DNA from 3 places in the Streptomyces mabaensis genome. Region 2 is predicted to be linked to each of the others. Evidence: riboswitches for the same ligand, from Rfam matches in the RefSeq annotation. Region 2 holds a riboswitch; each other region holds the start of a gene.
What was found. Region 2 has a riboswitch for cobalamin ahead of ACWV17_RS04600 (ribonucleoside-diphosphate reductase subunit alpha). Riboswitches for the same ligand answer to the same signal wherever they lie in the genome.

Region 1 (5,905 bases), on a different contig from region 2:
CCTTCGATGCGAGGGCCACCACCGCGGCCACCGCGAGAGCGACGGGCGAGCCGATCAGCGGAATGAAGGCGGCGAAGAACTCCAGCAGTGCCAGCGGTACCGCCAGCGGGACCCCGAGGGCGAAGAGCGCCACACCGACCAGGATGGCGTTGGTCGCCGCCACCAGCACGATGCCGTGCGTGTAACCGGTGAACGTCCGCCACGCGGCCCGGCCGGCGACGGCCACCCTGCCCCGGACGGTCAGGGGCAGCTGGTCGCAGATCCAGCTCCACTGCCGGTCGCCCGAGTGGATGAAGAAGACCGAACAGAACAGTGCCAGGGCGAACACCGTCAGGACCTCCACCAGCCGGCCCGCGCCGCTGACAGCCGTACTGATCAGAGTGGACCGATGGTCCGACAGGAACCGTCCGATCCGGGACTGGACGTCTGAGAGCACGTCCGGGTTCAGCCGGAAGGGCGGTTCCTCCAGCCGGCGCTCGATCCTGCCGATGCCCTCGCCGAACTCCCTTTGCAGGCCGGCCCGCTCGGCGGCCACCACCTCACCGATCAGGGCCAGGATTCCGAGTACGAGGACGATGCTGCCGATCAGCGTCACGGCAACGGCCAACGGCCGTGGGACACGGTGGGTCAGCAGATCCGCCACCGGCCTGAGCATCGCGGTGACGACCAGGCCGAGGAACACGGCCACGGCGATCTCGTGAAACCGTCCCAGCACGGAGAAGACGGCGTAGACGGCGGCCCCCACCACGAGGATCCGCCACGCGTACGCGGCAGCCGTCCGCAGTGCCGGAAACACCCGGCCCTCGCCCCCCGACGCCGGCCCCACGCCTTCACCCGACTGCCGGGCGGGCATACGGTTCATGCCGCGCGGTGCCCGGCGCCGTGCCTGGCGCGACGCCGCGCGGATCAGGTTCCGCCGCGCCGCGGACGGCGCGCCGGGGTCCGGGTTCGTGCGCCGCGTGTCCGGTTGCCTGGGCATCCCTAGCTCGTACCACCAGGAACCCGTCACCCCACGCGCCAGGCGTCACATTCGCCCGAAGGCACCCGGGCCGCTGCTGAAGCGCGGCGGCCGACACCGACGGTTAGCATGCGAAACGAGGCCCGCAATTGCGACACGGGGGAATCGCAGCCTTCGACCCTGTATGGAGGCTCCACCGTGCGACGCAGACCCAGGACAGTCCTCCTCATGTGCCTGCACCTGCTCATGGGCACTTGCCTGGCGGGCTGCGTCACCGCTGATGCCGAGAGCGCGCCGAAGCCATGTCCGTCCGGCCAGGTCTCCCGAGGCGGCACCTGCATTCCGGCCGGCACCGCCGACTTCATCAGGAAGCAGGTCGAAGACTCCCTGAAGAAATACAAACTCAACGCAGCCATCGCGGGAGTGTGGGTCAACGGGGAAAGAGTTTCGACCGTCGCTTCAGGGGAGTCGATGACGGGAGTCCCCGTTTCGACGGACATGCATTTCCGGATCGGCGCGGTCGCGATTCCCTATCTGACGACCGAACTGCTCAAGCTGGTGGACGAGGGCAAGGTCAAGCTCGGCGACAAGATCTCCCGGTGGCGCCCCGACCTCCCGCACGCGGACGAGATCACGCTGAAGATGCTGGCCTCCACGACCTCCGGATACTCGGACTACGTCCAGGACCGCACATTCCTGGCCGATCTGTACAAGAATCCGTTCCGGCAGTGGACGGCGGAAGAACTGGTGAAGATCTCCGTCTCCAAGCCCCTCGTGAAACCTCCGGGAACGGGTTTCGTTTACTCGCACGCCAATTGGGTGATCCTGGGTGACATCATCTCGAAGGTGGAGAAGAAGCCGCTGGCGGAGGTGATGCGGAACGACATCCTGAAGCCCCTCGGCCTGACCGGGACCGACAACCCGTCCACAGCCGATATCACGCCCCCGGTGTTGCATGCCTTCGACAACGAACGGGACGTATTCGAGGACTCCACCTACTGGGACCCGTCATGGACGCTGGCACCGGGAGCGGTCATGACGGGAACGCTGGAGGACCTGGGGAAGACGATGGCGGCGCTGGGCGAGGGGAAGCTACTGACGCCCGAGTCTCACCGAGCACAGATCACCCCCGTGTCCAAGCTGTCACCGACGACGGACTACGCCCTCGGAGTGGCGGTGCAGAACAGCTGGCTCCTGCAGAACCCGTCATTCGCCGGCTACCAGGCCACGGTCGCCTACCTGCCGTCCAAGAAGATCGCGATCGCGACGGTCGGGACCCAGGGAATCGGCAGCAACGCCGCGAAGAACTTCACCACCCCGCTCCTGGCATCGATCGCCAACCACATCGCTCCGGACCGGCCGTTGAAGGCCGACTGACCGCAGTACGGATCAAATGGTCGACTTGGGCGACCATTGGAACCAGTTCTAGTTATAGTGACCCTCATGGCTGTGCCGCCGGAGAGATGAGGGGCCCATGACCCAGGTGTCCGACCACGGTGGAGGCGTCTGGAGCATCAAGGTCCCCATCCCGGACAATCCGCTCGGCCACACCCTCGTCCACCTGCTCGACACCGACCGCGGCCCGGTGCTGATCGACACCGGCTGGGACGATCCCACCTCCTGGGACACCCTGGTCGCCGGACTCACCGCGCTCGACGTGGACATCGCCGACATCCACGGCGTCGTCATCACCCACCACCACCCCGACCACCACGGGCTCTCCGGGCAGGTCCGTGACGCGTCCGGCGCCTGGATCGCGATGCACGCGGCCGACACCGAGGTCATCCAGCGCACCCGCACCGCCGAGCCCGGCGTCTGGCTCGACTACCTGGCCACCAAACTGGCCGCCGCCGGCGCCCCCGACGAGCACACCGCCCCGCTGCGCGCCGCCCGCGCGTCCGGGCGGATGCGGACCCTGCCGGGGCTGCGCGCCGCCCTCCCCGACCGGGAGATTATCCCTGGCGAACTCCTCGACCTGGCCGGACGCCGGCTGCGCGCCATCTGGACGCCGGGCCACACCCCCGGCCACGTCTGCCTGCACCTGGAGGAGGACCACCCGGCGAACCTCCCCGGCAACGGGCGGCTCTTCTCCGGCGACCACCTGCTCCCCGGGATCTCCCCGCACATCGGCCTGTACGAGGACCCGGAGGACACCAGGGTCACCGACCCCCTCGGCGACTACCTCGACTCCCTCGAACGCATCGGCCGCCTGGCCCCCGCCGAGGTCCTCCCGGCCCACCAGCACGCGTTCACCGACGCCCCCGCCCGGGTACGGGAGTTGCTCGCCCACCACGAGGAACGGCTCCAGGGGCTCCTGGACCTGATCACCACCCCGCTCACGCCCTGGCAGCTCGCGGAGCGCATGGAGTGGAACCGCCCGTGGGAGCAGATCCCGTACGGCTCAAGGAACATCGCGGTCTCGGAGGCGGAGGCCCATCTGCGCCGCCTGGTGAAACTGGGCCGGGCGGAACCGGTCCCGGGCAGCACCCCGGTCACGTACCGGGCCGTACAGGCGTGTCGGTAGGGTTCGCGCATGTCTTCGTCGCTCCGCCTGCGGCTGGTGGGGTTCCTGATGGGCCCGCTTCGCGGTGCGGTCCGTATGCGAAGAGGTACGCAGGCGTGGCCAGACGCGCGTGCCGACCAGATAGAGGCCGTGCAACTTGGCATGGGTAGCGAAGTCCTCACCCTCGCTCGCCACTTGCTCATGGACAGCACATCCACGGTCGACGAACTGCGTTTCGCAGCCCGCCGGTTGTCGGAATGCCTGGCCGATGCGCTGCGCGTCGCGGAGAGCCGGGGGCGTCGGCTTCGGTCCCGGCCGCAGTCCTGACAGGGCCACGACCCCGGTCCCGCCCCGCGGGCGGGTTGCTACGGGCCGGTAGAGTGAGCCCGTCGTCATCACGTCGTACAGGGGGAAGCCGGTGCAAATCCGGCGCTGACCCCGCAACCGTGAGCCGCCCTCGCCGGCGGTGAGTCGGACTGCCCTGTCGGACGTGACCGGCTCGTGCCGCCGGAAGTCCCCGGTGGCCGGCACCGTCGAGGTATACGGAGCCGGAGCCTGGTACCTGCGCGTGCCTGCTTCCGGCTCCCCAGTGGAGAGGCACCGCCCGCCATGACCGTTCGCCGCAGCGCAGCCGCGCTCGCAGCTTCCGCCGTACTCTGCGTGGCCGCTGCCCCCACCGCCTTCGCAGCGCCGTCCCCGGCCCCGGCGCCGGTGATCCCCGCCGGCCTGTACGGCAAGAAGGACCCGACGTACGACGGCGTCTGGCGCCAGTCGATAGCCATGCTCGCGCAGGACACGGTCGGGGTCACACCCGCGAAGCAGGCCGTGAACTGGCTGACCGGGCAGCAGTGCGCGAACGGCGCGTTCGCCGCGTTCCGCGCCGACGCCACAAAGGCCTGCGACGCCAAGACGATGGTGGACAGCAACTCCACCGCCGTCGCCGTGCAGTCCCTGGCCGCGCTCGGCGGGCACGCGGACGCGGTGAAGAAGAGCGTCGGCTGGCTGAAGTCCGTACAGAACGACGACGGCGGCTGGGGCTACATGCCAGGCGGGCCGAGCGACGCGAACTCCACGGCGGTGGTCATCGGCGCGCTGGCCGCGGCGGACGAGAAGCCGGCCGAGGTGAAGTCGAAGAAGGGCAGGTCGGCGTACGACGGGCTGGTGTCCTTCCAGCTCGGCTGCGACGCCGCGAAGCCGGCCGAGCGCGGCTCCTTCGCGTACCAGCCCGACAAGACCGGCAAGCTCGCCGCGAACGGCGACGCCACCGCGGCCGCCGCGCTCGCCGGACTCGGCAGCGGCCTGGTCGTGGAGCCGCTCGGCAAGGACGACACCGCCGTCGCACCGCTGGACTGCAAGGCGGGCGCCGGCAAGGTCACCGCCGAGACGGCCGCGGCAGGCGCCGCGGGCTACCTCGCGGCGACGCTGAAGAAGGACGGGCAGCACCTGACGGCCCTCACGCCCGGCGCCGACCAGCCCACCCCCGACATCGGCAACACCGCCGACGCGGTCATCGCGCTGGCCGCCGGCCAGCACAAGGACGCGGCGGCCGGACCGCTCGGCTGGCTGCAGCAGAACTCCGCGGAGTGGGCGAATGACAACCCGGCGGGCCTCGGCACGCTGGTGCTCGCCGCGCACGCGACCGGCACGGACCCGCGCGCGTTCGGCGGCGCCGACCTCGTGCAGCAGCTGAACGCGACCGGCCCGGCCCCCGAGGCCGCCGCGAAGCCCGCCGCGGAGAAGAAGGACACCGACGACTCCGGGGTCAGCGTCTGGTGGATCGTCGGGGTCGGCGCCGTCGCCGGTATCGGCATCGGCTTCCTGATCAGCGGCCGGAACAAGAAGAACCAGCAGCAGGCGTGATGCGGACCCGGATCGCCGCCTTCGCCCTCGCGCTCGGCACCCTTCTCGGCGTGCTGGGCGCGGGGTCCGCCCAGGCGGCCGGATACCGCTACTGGTCGTTCTGGGAGCGGGACGCCGGGGCGTGGAAGTACGCCACCCAGGGGCCCTCGGTGGCGAGGCCGGCCGACGGCGACGTCCAGGGCTTCCGCTTCTCGGTCAGCGAGGACTCTCAGGACTCCGCGCAGCCGCGCGGAGCCGCGGACTTCGAGGCGATCTGCGGCAAGACCCCCACGCAGGACGGCCGCAAGCGCGTCGCGCTGGTCATCGACTTCGGTACGCAGGCGGACGCGCCCGATGGCGAGACGCCGCCCGGGCCGCGTACGGCGTGCGCGCGGGTCGGCGCGGACGCGACGAGCGCGGAAGCGCTGGCGGCGGTCGCGAAGCCGCTGCGCTACAACAGCGACGCGCTGCTGTGCGCGATCGCGGGCTACCCGAAGGCGGGCTGCGGCGAGCAGGTGTCGGGCGACGCGCAGAAGTCGCCTGCCCCGGTGCCGGATGACGCGGCTGAGGACGACGGCCCGTCCGCGGGCCTGCTCGCGGGCCTC
Region 2 (5,905 bases):
GACCCAGTTCGTCCCCGTCGCCAGCCCGTGCAGCAGCCCCCGGGACCGGAACCAGTACACATAGGCGAACGCGCCGTAGAAGAACAGGCCCTCGATGCACGCCGCGAAGCAGATCAGGTTCAGCAGGAAGCGGCGGCGGTCGGCCTTCGTCTCCAGGCGGTCGATCTTCTCTACGGAGTCCATCCACTTGAAGCAGAACTGGGCCTTCTCCCGGATCGACGGGATCTCCTCCACCGCGTCGAAGGCGGCCGCCCGGTCGTCCGGGTCCGGGAGGTAGGTGTCCAGCAGCGTCAGGTAGAACTGGACGTGCACGGCCTCCTCGAAGAGCTGGCGGGAGAGGTAGAGCCGCGCCTCGGGGGAGTTGATGTGCTTGTAGAGCGTCAGCACCAGGTTGTTGGAGACGATCGAGTCACCCGTCGCGAAGAACGCGACCAGCCGGCCGATCATGTGCTGCTCACCCGGGGAGAGCTTGGCGAGGTCGGCCACGTCGGAGTGGAGGTCGACCTCCTCCACCGTCCAGGTGTTCTTGATCGCGTCCCGGTAGCGCTCGTAGAAGTCCGGGTAGCGCATGGGGCGCAGGGTCAGTTCGAAGCCCGGGTCGAGCAGGTTCTTGTCACTCATGATTACTGGCATGCCTCGCAGGACTCGGGGTTCTCAAGGGAGCAGGCGATCGCGTCCGCCTCGGGGGCGGCCTGCTGGACGGGGATGGTGGCCGCGACGGTCGCGGCGGGTGCCCCGGCGGCGCGGGCGATGCGCGTCGCCGGGCGGGAGCGCAGGTAGTACGTCGTCTTCAGGCCCTTCTTCCAGGCGTACGCGTACATCGAGCTGAGCTTGCCGATGGTGGGCGAGGCCATGAAGAGGTTCAGCGACTGGCTCTGGTCGAGGTACGGCGTACGGGCCGCGGCCATGTCGATCAGCGCGCGCTGCGGCAGCTCCCACGCGGTGCGGTAGAGGCTGCGGATCTCCTGTGGGATCCAGCCCAGGCCCTCGACCGAGCCGTTGGAGTCGCGCAGCGCCTCGCGGGTCTGCGCGTCCCAGAGCCCGTGTTGCTTCAGGTCGTTGACCAGGTAGGCGTTGACCTGGAGGAACTCACCGCTGAGCGTCTCGCGCTTGAAGAGGTTGGAGACCTGCGGCTCGATGCACTCGTACACGCCGGCGATCGACGCGATGGTCGCGGTCGGGGCGATGGCGAGCAGGAGCGAGTTGCGCATGCCGGTCTTGGCGATCCGGGCGCGCAGCGCCGCCCAGCGCTCCGGCCAGGTGACCTCGACGCCGTAGTGGTCGGGGTGCAGTACGCCGCGGGCGGCCCGGGTCCGGGACCAGGCGGGCAGCGGGCCGTTGCGCTCGGCGAGGTCGCAGGACGCCTCGTACGCGGCGAGCATGATGCGCTCGGCGATCTTCGTGGAGAGTGCCTGCGCCTCCGCCGAGTCGAACGGCAGCCGCAGCTTGAAGAAGACGTCCTGCAGGCCCATCGCGCCCAGGCCCACCGGGCGCCACTTGGAGTTGGAGCGGCCGGCCTGCTCGGTCGGGTAGAAGTTGATGTCGACGACCCGGTCGAGGAAGGTCACGGCGGTACGGACGGTCTCGTCCAGCCGCTCCCAGTCGATCTCACCGGACGGCAGGACGAACGCGCCCAGGTTCACCGAGCCCAGGTTGCAGACCGCCGTCTCGCCGTCGTCCGTCACTTCGAGAATCTCGGTGCAGAGGTTCGAGGAGTGGACGACCTGGCCGGGCTCGGCGGTCTGGTTGGCCGTGCGGTTCGAGGCGTCCTTGAAGGTCATCCAGCCGTTGCCGGTCTGGGCGAGCGTACGCATCATCCGTCCGTACAGCTGGCGGGCCGGGACGGTGGTGCGGGCCAGGCCGTCCGCCTCGGCCCTGCGGTAGGCGCGGTCGAACTCCTCGCCCCACAGGTCGACCAGCTCGGGCACGTCGGCGGGAGAGAACAGCGACCAGTCGGCGTCGGCCTCGACGCGGCGCATGAACTCGTCCGGGATCCAGTGCGCGAGGTTGAGGTTGTGCGTACGGCGGGCTTCCTCGCCCGTGTTGTCGCGCAGCTCCAGGAACTCCTCGATGTCCGCGTGCCAGGTCTCCAGATAGACGCAGGCCGCGCCCTTGCGCCGGCCGCCCTGGTTGACCGCCGCGACCGAGGAGTCGAGGGTGCGCAGGAACGGGACGATGCCGTTGGAGTGGCCGTTGGTGCCGCGGATCAGCGAACCGCGGGAGCGGATACGGGAGTACGACAGGCCGATGCCACCCGCGTGCTTCGAGAGCCGCGCGATCTGGTGGTAGCGGTCGTAGATCGAGTCGAGCTCGTCCAGCGGCGAGTCCAGCAGATAGCAGGAGGACATCTGCGGGTGGCGGGTGCCGGAGTTGAAGAGCGTGGGCGAGGAGGGCAGGTAGTCCAGCCGGCTCATCAGCCGGTAGAGCGCGGCGACTTCGTCGGCCGAGCGCGCACTCTCGTCTTCTGCGAGTCCCGCCGCCACCCGCAGCATGAAGAACTGCGGCGTCTCGATGACCTGGCGGGTGATCGGGTGGCGCAGCAGGTAGCGGCTGTGCAGGGTGCGCAGGCCGAAGTAGCCGAAGCGGTCGTCCGCCCCGTCGGCGAGCGCCATGTCGACCAGCGTGTCCAGCCGGTCGGCGTGCGTCCGGACGAAGTCGGCCGTACGGTCGGCGATCAGGCCCTCGCGGTGTCCGACGGCGACCGAGGCGGAGAACGACACCGCGCCCTGCCCCGCTGCCTCGTCCGCGATGGCGAGGGTCAGCAGCCGGGCGGCGAGCTGCGAGTACGCCGGGTCCTCGGAGATGAGACCCGCGGCCGCCTCGGTGGCCAGGCCCCGCAGCTCGGCCTCGTCCGACCGCGCGTTGCGGCCGCGCAGCGCGGCCGCGGCGACCCGGCCCGGATCGGTGTCCGGCAGATCGGCGGTGAGGTCGGTCAGGGTCCGCAGAAGTGCGGTCCCCGGCCCGTCGGCAACCTGTTCGGCAACCTGTGCTGACGCAGGACCGGCTGGCGCGATGGTCACGGGGGTGCTCTCCCTCGCTCGGCTCGGGGCCGCGGGGGGAGCGGAGGCGCCCACGGGCGTATGCGGCCGGCACAGGGCAGCACACCACGCGGCGTCCACCGGCCCATCCGCGAGGCCCGGACGTATCGGCACCCGGAACGGTCGAACCGGATGCACCGTCGGCAGGTCTTCGGACTCCTGGACGCGCGAACGCGCACCAATGCACCGTTGCGGGACAGTTCCGGATTTCCACCGGATTCCCCTGCGGCGACAGCGAGCATGAGCATACATGTGGGGGCGGGTTGATGCGTCACCCCCCACATGTTGTGTCGTGGACCCCCTACAGCTCCAACTCGTAGGTGAGGAGCGGAAGGTCCGGTATCGGCTCCCAGTCCCGCTCCGGCGTGCGGACGAAGCCCAGCCGTTCGTAGATCCGGTGGGCTCCGCGCATGGCGGGCGTGGTGGACAGGACCAGCCGCGCCACCCCGTCGATCGCTCGCGCCCGCTCGATGCACGCCCGTACGAGCGCCTCGCCCGCACCGCGCCCCCGTCCCGCGCGGGCGACGGCCAGCATCCGGAACTCCGCCTCGCCCTCCCGCGCGATGTCGGCCCACGCGCTGCCGGGCGGCGCGAAGGTCACACTGCCCAGCAGCTGTCCCTCGCGCACCGCGACGAGGACCTCCGCGTTGCGCGCCCGCCGGGCCACGTCCCGCAGGACGTGGAGGTAGTCGTCGTCCTCCCCGAAGTCCAGCAGACCGTCCCCGAGATACGCCTGTGCGGTGATCTCACCCAGCTCCTCGTACTCCTCGGGCCGGGCCTCCCTGATCGTGATGTCCATGTTCCGAAGTGTGCCGCAGGGGTACGACAACGGGCCGCCGTGTTTCCCCAGGGGGGATCACGGCGGCCCGCTTCCGTTCGGGCGCTCAGCAGCAGCGGAAGCCGTCCCGGGGGTCGGCCTCCCGCGCGTCCGTACGGCTGCGCTCGAACTCGCGCCGGGTCATGACCTCGGCGGCCGGGTCGCAGGACCGGGCGTGGGCGACGTACCTGTCGTACACCGCCTCGCCGGACACCTCGCGCACGTACCAGCGGATCCAGTGCACGGCCCGCCCGAACCTGGTCAACGTAGTCGGGGCGCTCATGCCGGGCCGGATCCCGCGGGGACGGTGTCCTTGCGGAGACCGCCGTCCGGGCCGAGTCCGGCCGCCGCGAACTCGGCCTTCTCCTCCTGGGTGGCGAGCAGGCTCGCCGGTGCGAGGAGCTTGGACTCGGTGTACGGGACCTCGGCGAGCCTGACGCCCTCCGGGTTGCTGATGGCCCGGAAGCAGACGCGTGCCGCGTCCGCGATGACCACGACGATGAGGACGGCGAAGAGCACCGAAAGCACCCCGTCGACGGTGGCGTTGGTGACCACCGTGTGCATGTCGTCCATCGTCTTGGCGGGCGGCAGCACCTTGTCGGCGTCGATGCCCGCCTGGAACTTCTCGCGCTGGGCGAAGAAGCCCACCTTGACGTCGTCCGAGAAGATCTTCTGCCAGCTCGCGGTGAGCGTGACCGCGACGTCCCAGGCGAGCGGGACGGCGGTGACCCAGGCCCACTTGAGCCGGCCGGACTTGACCAGCAGCGTGGTGCACACGGCCAGGGCCACGGCGGCGAGCAGCTGGTTGGCGATGCCGAACAGCGGGAAGAGCTGGTTGATTCCGCCCAGCGGGTCGTGCACGCCGACCCACAGGAAGTAGCCCCAGCCGCCGACGACCACCGCGCTGGCGAACCAGACGCCCGGCTTCCAGCTGACCTGGCGGAACGGCTTGTAGACGTTGCCCAGCATGTCCTGGAGCATGAAGCGCCCGACCCGGGTGCCCGCGTCCACGGTGGTGAGGATGAAGAGCGCCTCGAACATGATCGCGAAGTGGTACCAGAAGGCCTTCATCGCGGTGCCGCCGACCACGGCCGAGAAGATCTCCGACATACCGAGCGCGAAGGTCGGCGCACCACCGGTCCGCGACAGCAGGCTGGCTTCCTCGACGTCCGCGGCGGCCTTCGCCAGCTGCTCGGGGGAGATGCTGAAGCCGAGGTTCGCCACCGCCGTGGAGGCGGACTCGACGGTCGTGCCGACGACGCCCGCGGGGGAGTTGATGGCGAAGTACAGGCCCGGGTCGATGATGCATGCCGTGATCATCGCCATGATGGCGACGAACGACTCGGTCAGCATGGCCCCGTAGCCGATCATCCGGACCTGGGTCTCCTTCTGGATCATCTTCGGGGTCGTGCCCGAGGAGACCAGGGCGTGGAAGCCGGAGAGCGCGCCGCACGCGATGGTGATGAAGACGAAGGGGAACATCGAGCCGGCGAAGACCGGTCCGTCCCCGCGGCTCGCGAACTCGGTGACCGCGTCCATCTTCAGGGTCGGCAGAGTGAGCGCGACGCCCAGTGCGAGCAGCACGATCGTGCCGATCTTCATGAAGGTGGAGAGGTAGTCGCGCGGTGCGAGCAGCATCCACACCGGCAGGACGGAGGCCAGGAAGCCGTACACGATCATCCAGATGACGAGCGTGCCCTTCTCCAGCGTGAAGATCCCGGCGAGCGAGGAATCGGCGACCCAGCCGCCCGCGACGATGGCGAGCAGCAGCAGCGCCACGCCCACGACGGAGACCTCGGTGACCTTGCCCGGCCGCAGGATGCGCAGGTACACGCCCATGAAGAGGGCGATCGGGATGGTCATGCCGATGGAGAAGACGCCCCACGGCGAGTCCGCCAGGGCGTTGACGATCACCAGGGCCAGTACGGCCAGCAGGATGATCATGATGGCGAAGACCGCGACCAGCGCGGCCGCGCCGCCGAAGGGCCCTATCTCGTCCCGCGCCATCTGGCCCAGCGAGCGGCCGTTGCGGCGGGTGGAGAAGAAGAGC
Region 3 (5,905 bases), on a different contig from region 2:
CGACGCGCGAGTGCTTGGTCGGGTAGGCGGTGAAGACAAGCGCGAGCTTCTTCTCGCCGTTGGGCTTGTGCTTCAACGCGGCGTGGCGTACGGCGATCCCGGCGACCCGCGCGGCCCGTTCGGGGTCGGCGACGTACACCGGTACGTCGTCGGGACCCTGCTCCTTGAAGGAGAAGGGGACCGTGATGAGCCGCCCGTCGAACTCGGGGATCGCGACCTGCATCGCGGCGTCCATGGGGGAGAGGGCCGCGTCCGACTCGTCCCACGCGGCGCGCGAGGACGTCAGGCACAGGCCCTGCAGTACGGGTACGTCGAGGTCGGCGAGCGCGCCGATGTCCCAGGCCTCGTCGTCGCCGCCGGCGGAGGCGTCCGAAGCGCGCGTCCCGCCCGCCGCCAGGACGGTGGCGATCAGCGCGTCGGCCCGGCCCAGCAGCTCGTACAGTTCGGGTTCGGCGCCGCGCAGTGAACCGCAGTACACGGGCAGGGCGTTGGCGCCCTTCGCCTCGATCGCGTCGCACAGCGTGTCGACGAAGGCCGTGTTCCCGGAGAGCTGGTGCGCCCGGTAGAAGAGCACGCCGACGGTCGGCCGCCCCGCCACCTGCGCACGCTCACCGTGCAGCCCCCACTCGGGCATCCTCCGCGGCTCCTCGCTGTGCCTGGTCTGCGCGCCTCCGGCGCGGCCGTGCCCGGCGAGCAGCACGTCCTCGGTCAGGAACCGGGCCAGCTGGACCAGGTTCGCCGGGCCGCCCTCGACGAGATACCGCAGCGCCTCCGCGACGGCGCCCGCGTGCACCGACGACTCGGCCATCAGTTCCGCGTCCGGTACGGCCTCGCCGCCCAGCAGAACGGTCGGGATCCCGGCCGCCTTCAGCGCGGCGAGACCGTCCTCCCAGGCCCGCTTGCCGCCCAGCAGCCGTACGACGGCCACCGAGGAACCCTCGATCAGCGCGGGCAGCTCGGCCGCGACGTCGATCCGGGTCGGGTTGCCGATGCGGTACGGCGCGCCGGAGGCCCGGGCCGCCAGCAGGTCCGTATCGGCGGTGGACAGCAACAGCACGGTGCTCATGGCGCTCCAGGTGCGATGAAGGGAAGTCCTGACGGTGCGCCCGACTCGATCAGCCGCAGCAGCGCACCCGTGTCCGCGTGTTCTTCGATCAGATCGCCCAGCAGGTCCAGCTGCTCCTCGCGCAGCGTCCCGAACGACGTGTCCGGCGCGGGTACGAAGCGGCGTCCCGCGGCGGCGGCCACCTCCCGCAGGAACGCGCGCCGGAAGCCGTCGCTCTCCAGCGATCCGTGCCAGTGGGTGCCCCAGACGTCGCCGGCCCGGCAGCCGTCCAGGAAGGGGGTGCCGCCGAGAACTTCGGCCACCCCGTGGTGGATCTCGTATCCCTCGACGGGCTCGCCGAGCGCCTCCCCGACGGGCCGGGCGAGCGTCTTCTCGACGGCGAACCGGACCCGGACCGGCAGCAGTCCGAGCCCCGGGACGTGGCCCGCCCGTGACTCGACCTCGTCCTCGATGTGTGCGCCGAGCAGCTGGAAGCCGCCGCAGATGCCCAGTACGGGCCGGCCCTCGGCGGCGCGCCGCGCGATCGCCTCCGCGAGACCGCGCTCCCGCAGCCACTCCAGCGCCCGGACGGTGCCGCGCGTTCCCGGCACCACCACCAGGTCGGCGTCGGCGAGTTCCTCGGCGCGGTCCACGAACCGCACGACGACGCCGGGCTCGGCGGCCAGCGCGTCGACGTCCGTGAAGTTGGACATCAGCGGCACCGCGCACACCGCGACCCGCAGCACGTCCTCGCCGACCGGCGGGGCGACGACGGACTCGCGTACGGCGCCCCGTAGCGAGACCCGCAGCCCGTCCTCCTCGTCGATGCCGAGCCCGTGCCGGAACGGCAGCACACCGTACGTCTGACGTCCGGTCAGCCCCCGGAGCATCTCCAGGCCGGGCTCCAGCAGTGACACATCGCCGCGGAACTTGTTGACGAGGTAGCCCGCGATCAGCGACTGGTCCTCGGCGCTCAACAAGGCGGTCGTGCCGAAGAAGGAGGCGAAGACGCCCCCGCGGTCGATGTCTCCCACCACGACCACCGGGAAGTCCGCCGCCCGGGCGATGCCCATGTTGACGATGTCCGTACGCCGCAGGTTGATCTCGGCAGGACTGCCGGCCCCCTCACAGATCACGGCGTCATACGTGCCCCGCAGTTCCTCCAGGCACGCCGTGACGGTCCCGAGAAGTGCCTCCTGCCGGCCGCCATGCAGCGTTTTTCCGGGGGACACTGCGTCTGATTGCGGCTCCGCCGCGGGCCCAGGCCCCCCGAAGAACCCACGCGCGCTCATCTCACCCACCGGCTTCCCCATCAGCACCACCTGGCTGCTGCGGTCGCTGCCGGGCTTGAGCAGTACGGGATTCATCAGCGCGCTCGGCTCGACCCGTGCCGCCTGGGCCTGCATCGCCTGGGCCCGCCCGATCTCCGCGCCCTCGCGCGTGACGAACGAGTTCAGCGACATGTTCTGCGCCTTGAAGGGCGCGACCTTCACCCCGGTGCGTACCAGCCACCGGCAGATCCCGGCCGTGACAACGCTCTTGCCGGCGTCCGACGTAGTGCCGGCGACCAGCAGTCCACCCCCGCGCGTGCGGTTCATGCGGTCCTCCTCCGTCCAGCGATCAGCCGGCCGGCGACGAGCCGGCCCGCGACGCACACCCCCAGGGCCACCCCGGTGACCACGCGCGACAGCTTCACGGCGCGGTCGATGTCGGCCACCTCGACCGGCCGGCCACCGGCGTTCAGCACCGGCCGGTGTTCGACGCGGCCGGCGTACGAGAGGGTGCCGCCGAGCCGTACGCCCAGCGCTCCGGCGAACGAGGCCTCCACCGGCCCGGCGTTGGGGCTCGGGTGTTTTGCCGCGTCCTGCCGCCAGGCCCGTACCGCCCCCCGGCGGTCGGGCCCGGCCAGTACGGCGGCGGCCGCGGTCAGCCGGGAGCCCGGCCCGCCCGCCACGTCGTCGAGCCGGGCCGAGGCCCAGCCGTACCGCAGGTACCGGGGTGACTTGTGCCCGACCATGGCGTCCAGGGTGTTCACCGCGCGGAACGCGAGCAGGCCGGGGACGCCCGCGACGGCGCCCCACACCAGGGCCCCCACCACCGCGTCGGAGGTGTTCTCGGCGACGGACTCCACGACGGCGCGGGCGATCTGACGGCCGTCCAGGGACTGCGGGTCGCGCCCGCACAGACGGGGCAGCCGTTCCCGGGCGACGTCGAGGTCGCCGGCCGCCAGCGCGCCGCCGATGGCCCGGGCCTCGCGGCCCAGCGACGTCCCGCCCACCACGGCCCAGGTCGCCGCGGCGGTCAGCGCGGCATGGGCGGCGGGACGGGAGCGTACGGCGCGGGCGGCCAGCGCGCCGGCGGCGGCCGCGCCCCCGGCGCACACCACGGCGTGCAGCGCGCCCCACCCGCGGTGGTCATGCCACAGGACCTTCTCGACGGCGGTGGCGGCCCGCCCGAACGCGGCGACCGGATGCCCGCGGCGGGGATCGCCGAGGACGAGGTCGCCGAGCAGGCCGGCGGTCACGCCGTATGCACATACGCGATCGGCACGCATGGGTTCAGCCGGCCGATACGCCTAGGCCCTGTCCGGGCGATCTTCTCGGGCCCGCGGCGCCAGCTACGGCACCTCGCCGCGTTGTCGGAGTAGCCCAAGTACATCCAGTACGAGGGCGATCCTCCGCCTTGCGATGCACCGCATCTGACGCCGCGGGCTGATCCTCAAAGATCGCCCGGACAGGACCTCGGCGGGACCCCGTACTCGTACTCACATGGACAACTGAACCGCAGCCCGGCATGGCGAAAGTCCTCACTCAGGGTCCGCGCCCTGGTTCGACGTGACCGGCGGTGAGAGTCTCCTGGCTCCCGGATCGGCAACTCCCCCGGCCTTCCAGCCCGTACGCACGGGCCGTGACTTCCGGTGTGGGGGAGTGCTCCCCGGTGACAGTGGCGGGACCGCGCCGGATTCGCACCGGACTTCCTCTCCTGCCGCCGTTTGGCTCCGGAAGTCCACCACGCCCCGCGAACGCCCGTCAACTCGCCGTTGACCTGCGGCGGGACAGTGTGCGAAGCCCCACACCGGCGGGAACGCGAACGCCCCCGGCAGGAGTCCGTGAGGGACCCGCCGGGGGCGGTCGGCTTGCCGGTGCGGTCGGCTGCCGGGTTGGGTCAGACGACGATCAGATAGATCCCGTACGCCACCGCCGCCGCGCAGAGCGCGAAGCAGGCGTACGCGCCGGTGCGGGCCAGGGCCGCGGCGCCGGCGGAGCCTCCCTGCGCGGTGGCGGACTCCTGCTTGGAGAGGCCGACGATGCCGAGGGTGAACAGGCCCACCAGGGCGACGGTGGCCGTGAGGCTGACTCCGAAGACGGAGCCGAGAGCTGCCCAGTCGATCTTCATACTGCTGATTCCTTCACTCGTCGAGTGCGTCGAGCGCGTCGAGCTGGTCAGACGGTCGCGGGCTGCGGCGGTTCGGGGGACGCGGGCGCCGGGGCGGGGATGGTGGCCTTCAGTTCGCCGGTGGTGGCGGTGGTGACGCCGGCCGGCGGCGGGGTGACGGCGGCCATCGCGGCGGTCACGACGCCCGCGGGCTCGCCGTCGGCGCCGGTCTCGTTGACGTTGGTGTGGTCGACGACCTGGCGGCGGGAGACCAGCCAGATCGCGAGGCAGGAGCTGACGAGGAAGACCGCGACGGCGGCGACACCCCAGTTGCCCTGCCTGGTGACGAGCTCCGCGCCCGCCGCGACAAGGCCGGCCGCCGGCAGGGTCAGGCCCCAGGCGATGAACATGCGGGTCGCGGTGGACCAGCGGACCACACCGCCCTTGCGTCCGAGACCGGAGCCCATCACCGCGCCGGAGCACGAGTGGGTGGTGGAGAGGGAGAAGCCGAGGTTCGAGGAGGCCAGGATGACGCTCGCCGCGCTGGTCTGGGCGGCGAAGCCCTGCTGCGGCTGGAGGTCGGTGAGACCCTTGCCCATGGTGCGGATGATGCGCCAGCCACCGAGGTAGGTGCCGAGGGCGATCGCGACACCGGCCGAGAGGATGACCCACAGAGGCGGGTTCGAGCCGGGGGCGAGAGCGCCGCCGGCGACCAGGGCGAGGGTGATGATGCCCATGGTCTTCTGCGCGTCGTTGGTGCCGTGCGCCAGCGAGACGAGGCCCGCGGAGCTGATCTGGCCGACGCGGTAGCCCTTGGCCGACGCCTTCTCGTTGGTCTTGCTGCTCAGTTTGTACGTGAGCCGGGTGGCGAGCATCGCGGCGACACCGGCGACCAGCGGGGCGGCGATCGCGGGGATCAGCACCTTGGTGACGACGACGTCGCCGTTGACTCCGCCGAAGCCGACCGAGGCGACGGTGGCGCCGACCAGGCCGCCCATCAGGGCGTGCGAGGAACTGGACGGCAGGCCGACCAACCAGGTCAGCAGATTCCACAGGATGGCGCCGACGAGCGCCGCGAAAATGACTTCGGGCCTGATGCCCTCTTCGTTGACGAGTCCGCTGGAGATCGTCTTGGCGACTTCCACCGAGAGGAAAGCGCCGACGAGGTTGAGCACGGCGGACATGGCCACCGCCGTCTTGGGCTTGAGAGCGCCGGTCGAGATGGTCGTCGCCATCGCGTTGGCTGTGTCGTGGAAACCGTTCGTGAAATCGAACACGAGGGCGGTGACGATCACAATCCCAAGCAGAATCATGGCCTCATGTGCCATCAGGGGTCATCCGTTTCCGTATGCGGCTGGCGGCCTGAGAAAAGCCGAGGCGTCCATACGTCTCGGCTCTGGCCGAACGTACGTTGACTTGGTGAACGGAAGATGAACTGACACGGGACCCCAGGTAACCTGACCTGCGGGTTACCAAGCCACTACG

Region 1: it holds a riboswitch for cobalamin, as region 2 does, so the genes downstream of both, ACWV17_RS10475 (prenyltransferase/squalene oxidase repeat-containing protein) here and ACWV17_RS04600 (ribonucleoside-diphosphate reductase subunit alpha) in region 2, are expected to answer to the same signal.
Region 3: it holds a riboswitch for cobalamin, as region 2 does, so the genes downstream of both, ACWV17_RS21210 (cobalamin biosynthesis protein) here and ACWV17_RS04600 (ribonucleoside-diphosphate reductase subunit alpha) in region 2, are expected to answer to the same signal.

Annotation. Positions count from the first base shown of each region.
Region 1 is NZ_JBSOPZ010000009.1:142,998-148,902, reverse strand. It holds gene ACWV17_RS10490 (AI-2E family transporter) at 1-853, opposite strand, end outside; gene ACWV17_RS10485 (serine hydrolase domain-containing protein) at 1,157-2,335, shown strand; gene ACWV17_RS10480 (MBL fold metallo-hydrolase) at 2,433-3,482, shown strand; cobalamin riboswitch at 3,827-3,978, shown strand; gene ACWV17_RS10475 (prenyltransferase/squalene oxidase repeat-containing protein) at 4,071-5,321, shown strand; gene ACWV17_RS10470 (SCO2322 family protein) at 5,321-5,905, shown strand, end outside.
Region 2 is NZ_JBSOPZ010000004.1:28,542-34,446, reverse strand. It holds gene ACWV17_RS04605 (ribonucleotide-diphosphate reductase subunit beta) at 1-633, opposite strand, end outside; gene ACWV17_RS04600 (ribonucleoside-diphosphate reductase subunit alpha) at 624-3,020, opposite strand; cobalamin riboswitch at 3,164-3,286, opposite strand; gene ACWV17_RS04595 (GNAT family N-acetyltransferase) at 3,340-3,837, opposite strand; gene ACWV17_RS04590 (YbdD/YjiX family protein) at 3,923-4,138, opposite strand; gene ACWV17_RS04585 (carbon starvation CstA family protein) at 4,135-5,905, opposite strand, start outside.
Region 3 is NZ_JBSOPZ010000023.1:65,834-71,738, reverse strand. It holds gene cobN (cobaltochelatase subunit CobN) at 1-1,066, opposite strand, end outside; gene ACWV17_RS21215 (cobyric acid synthase) at 1,063-2,643, opposite strand; gene ACWV17_RS21210 (cobalamin biosynthesis protein) at 2,640-3,599, opposite strand; cobalamin riboswitch at 3,894-4,025, opposite strand; gene ACWV17_RS21205 (hypothetical protein) at 4,211-4,441, opposite strand; gene ACWV17_RS21200 (anion permease) at 4,489-5,733, opposite strand.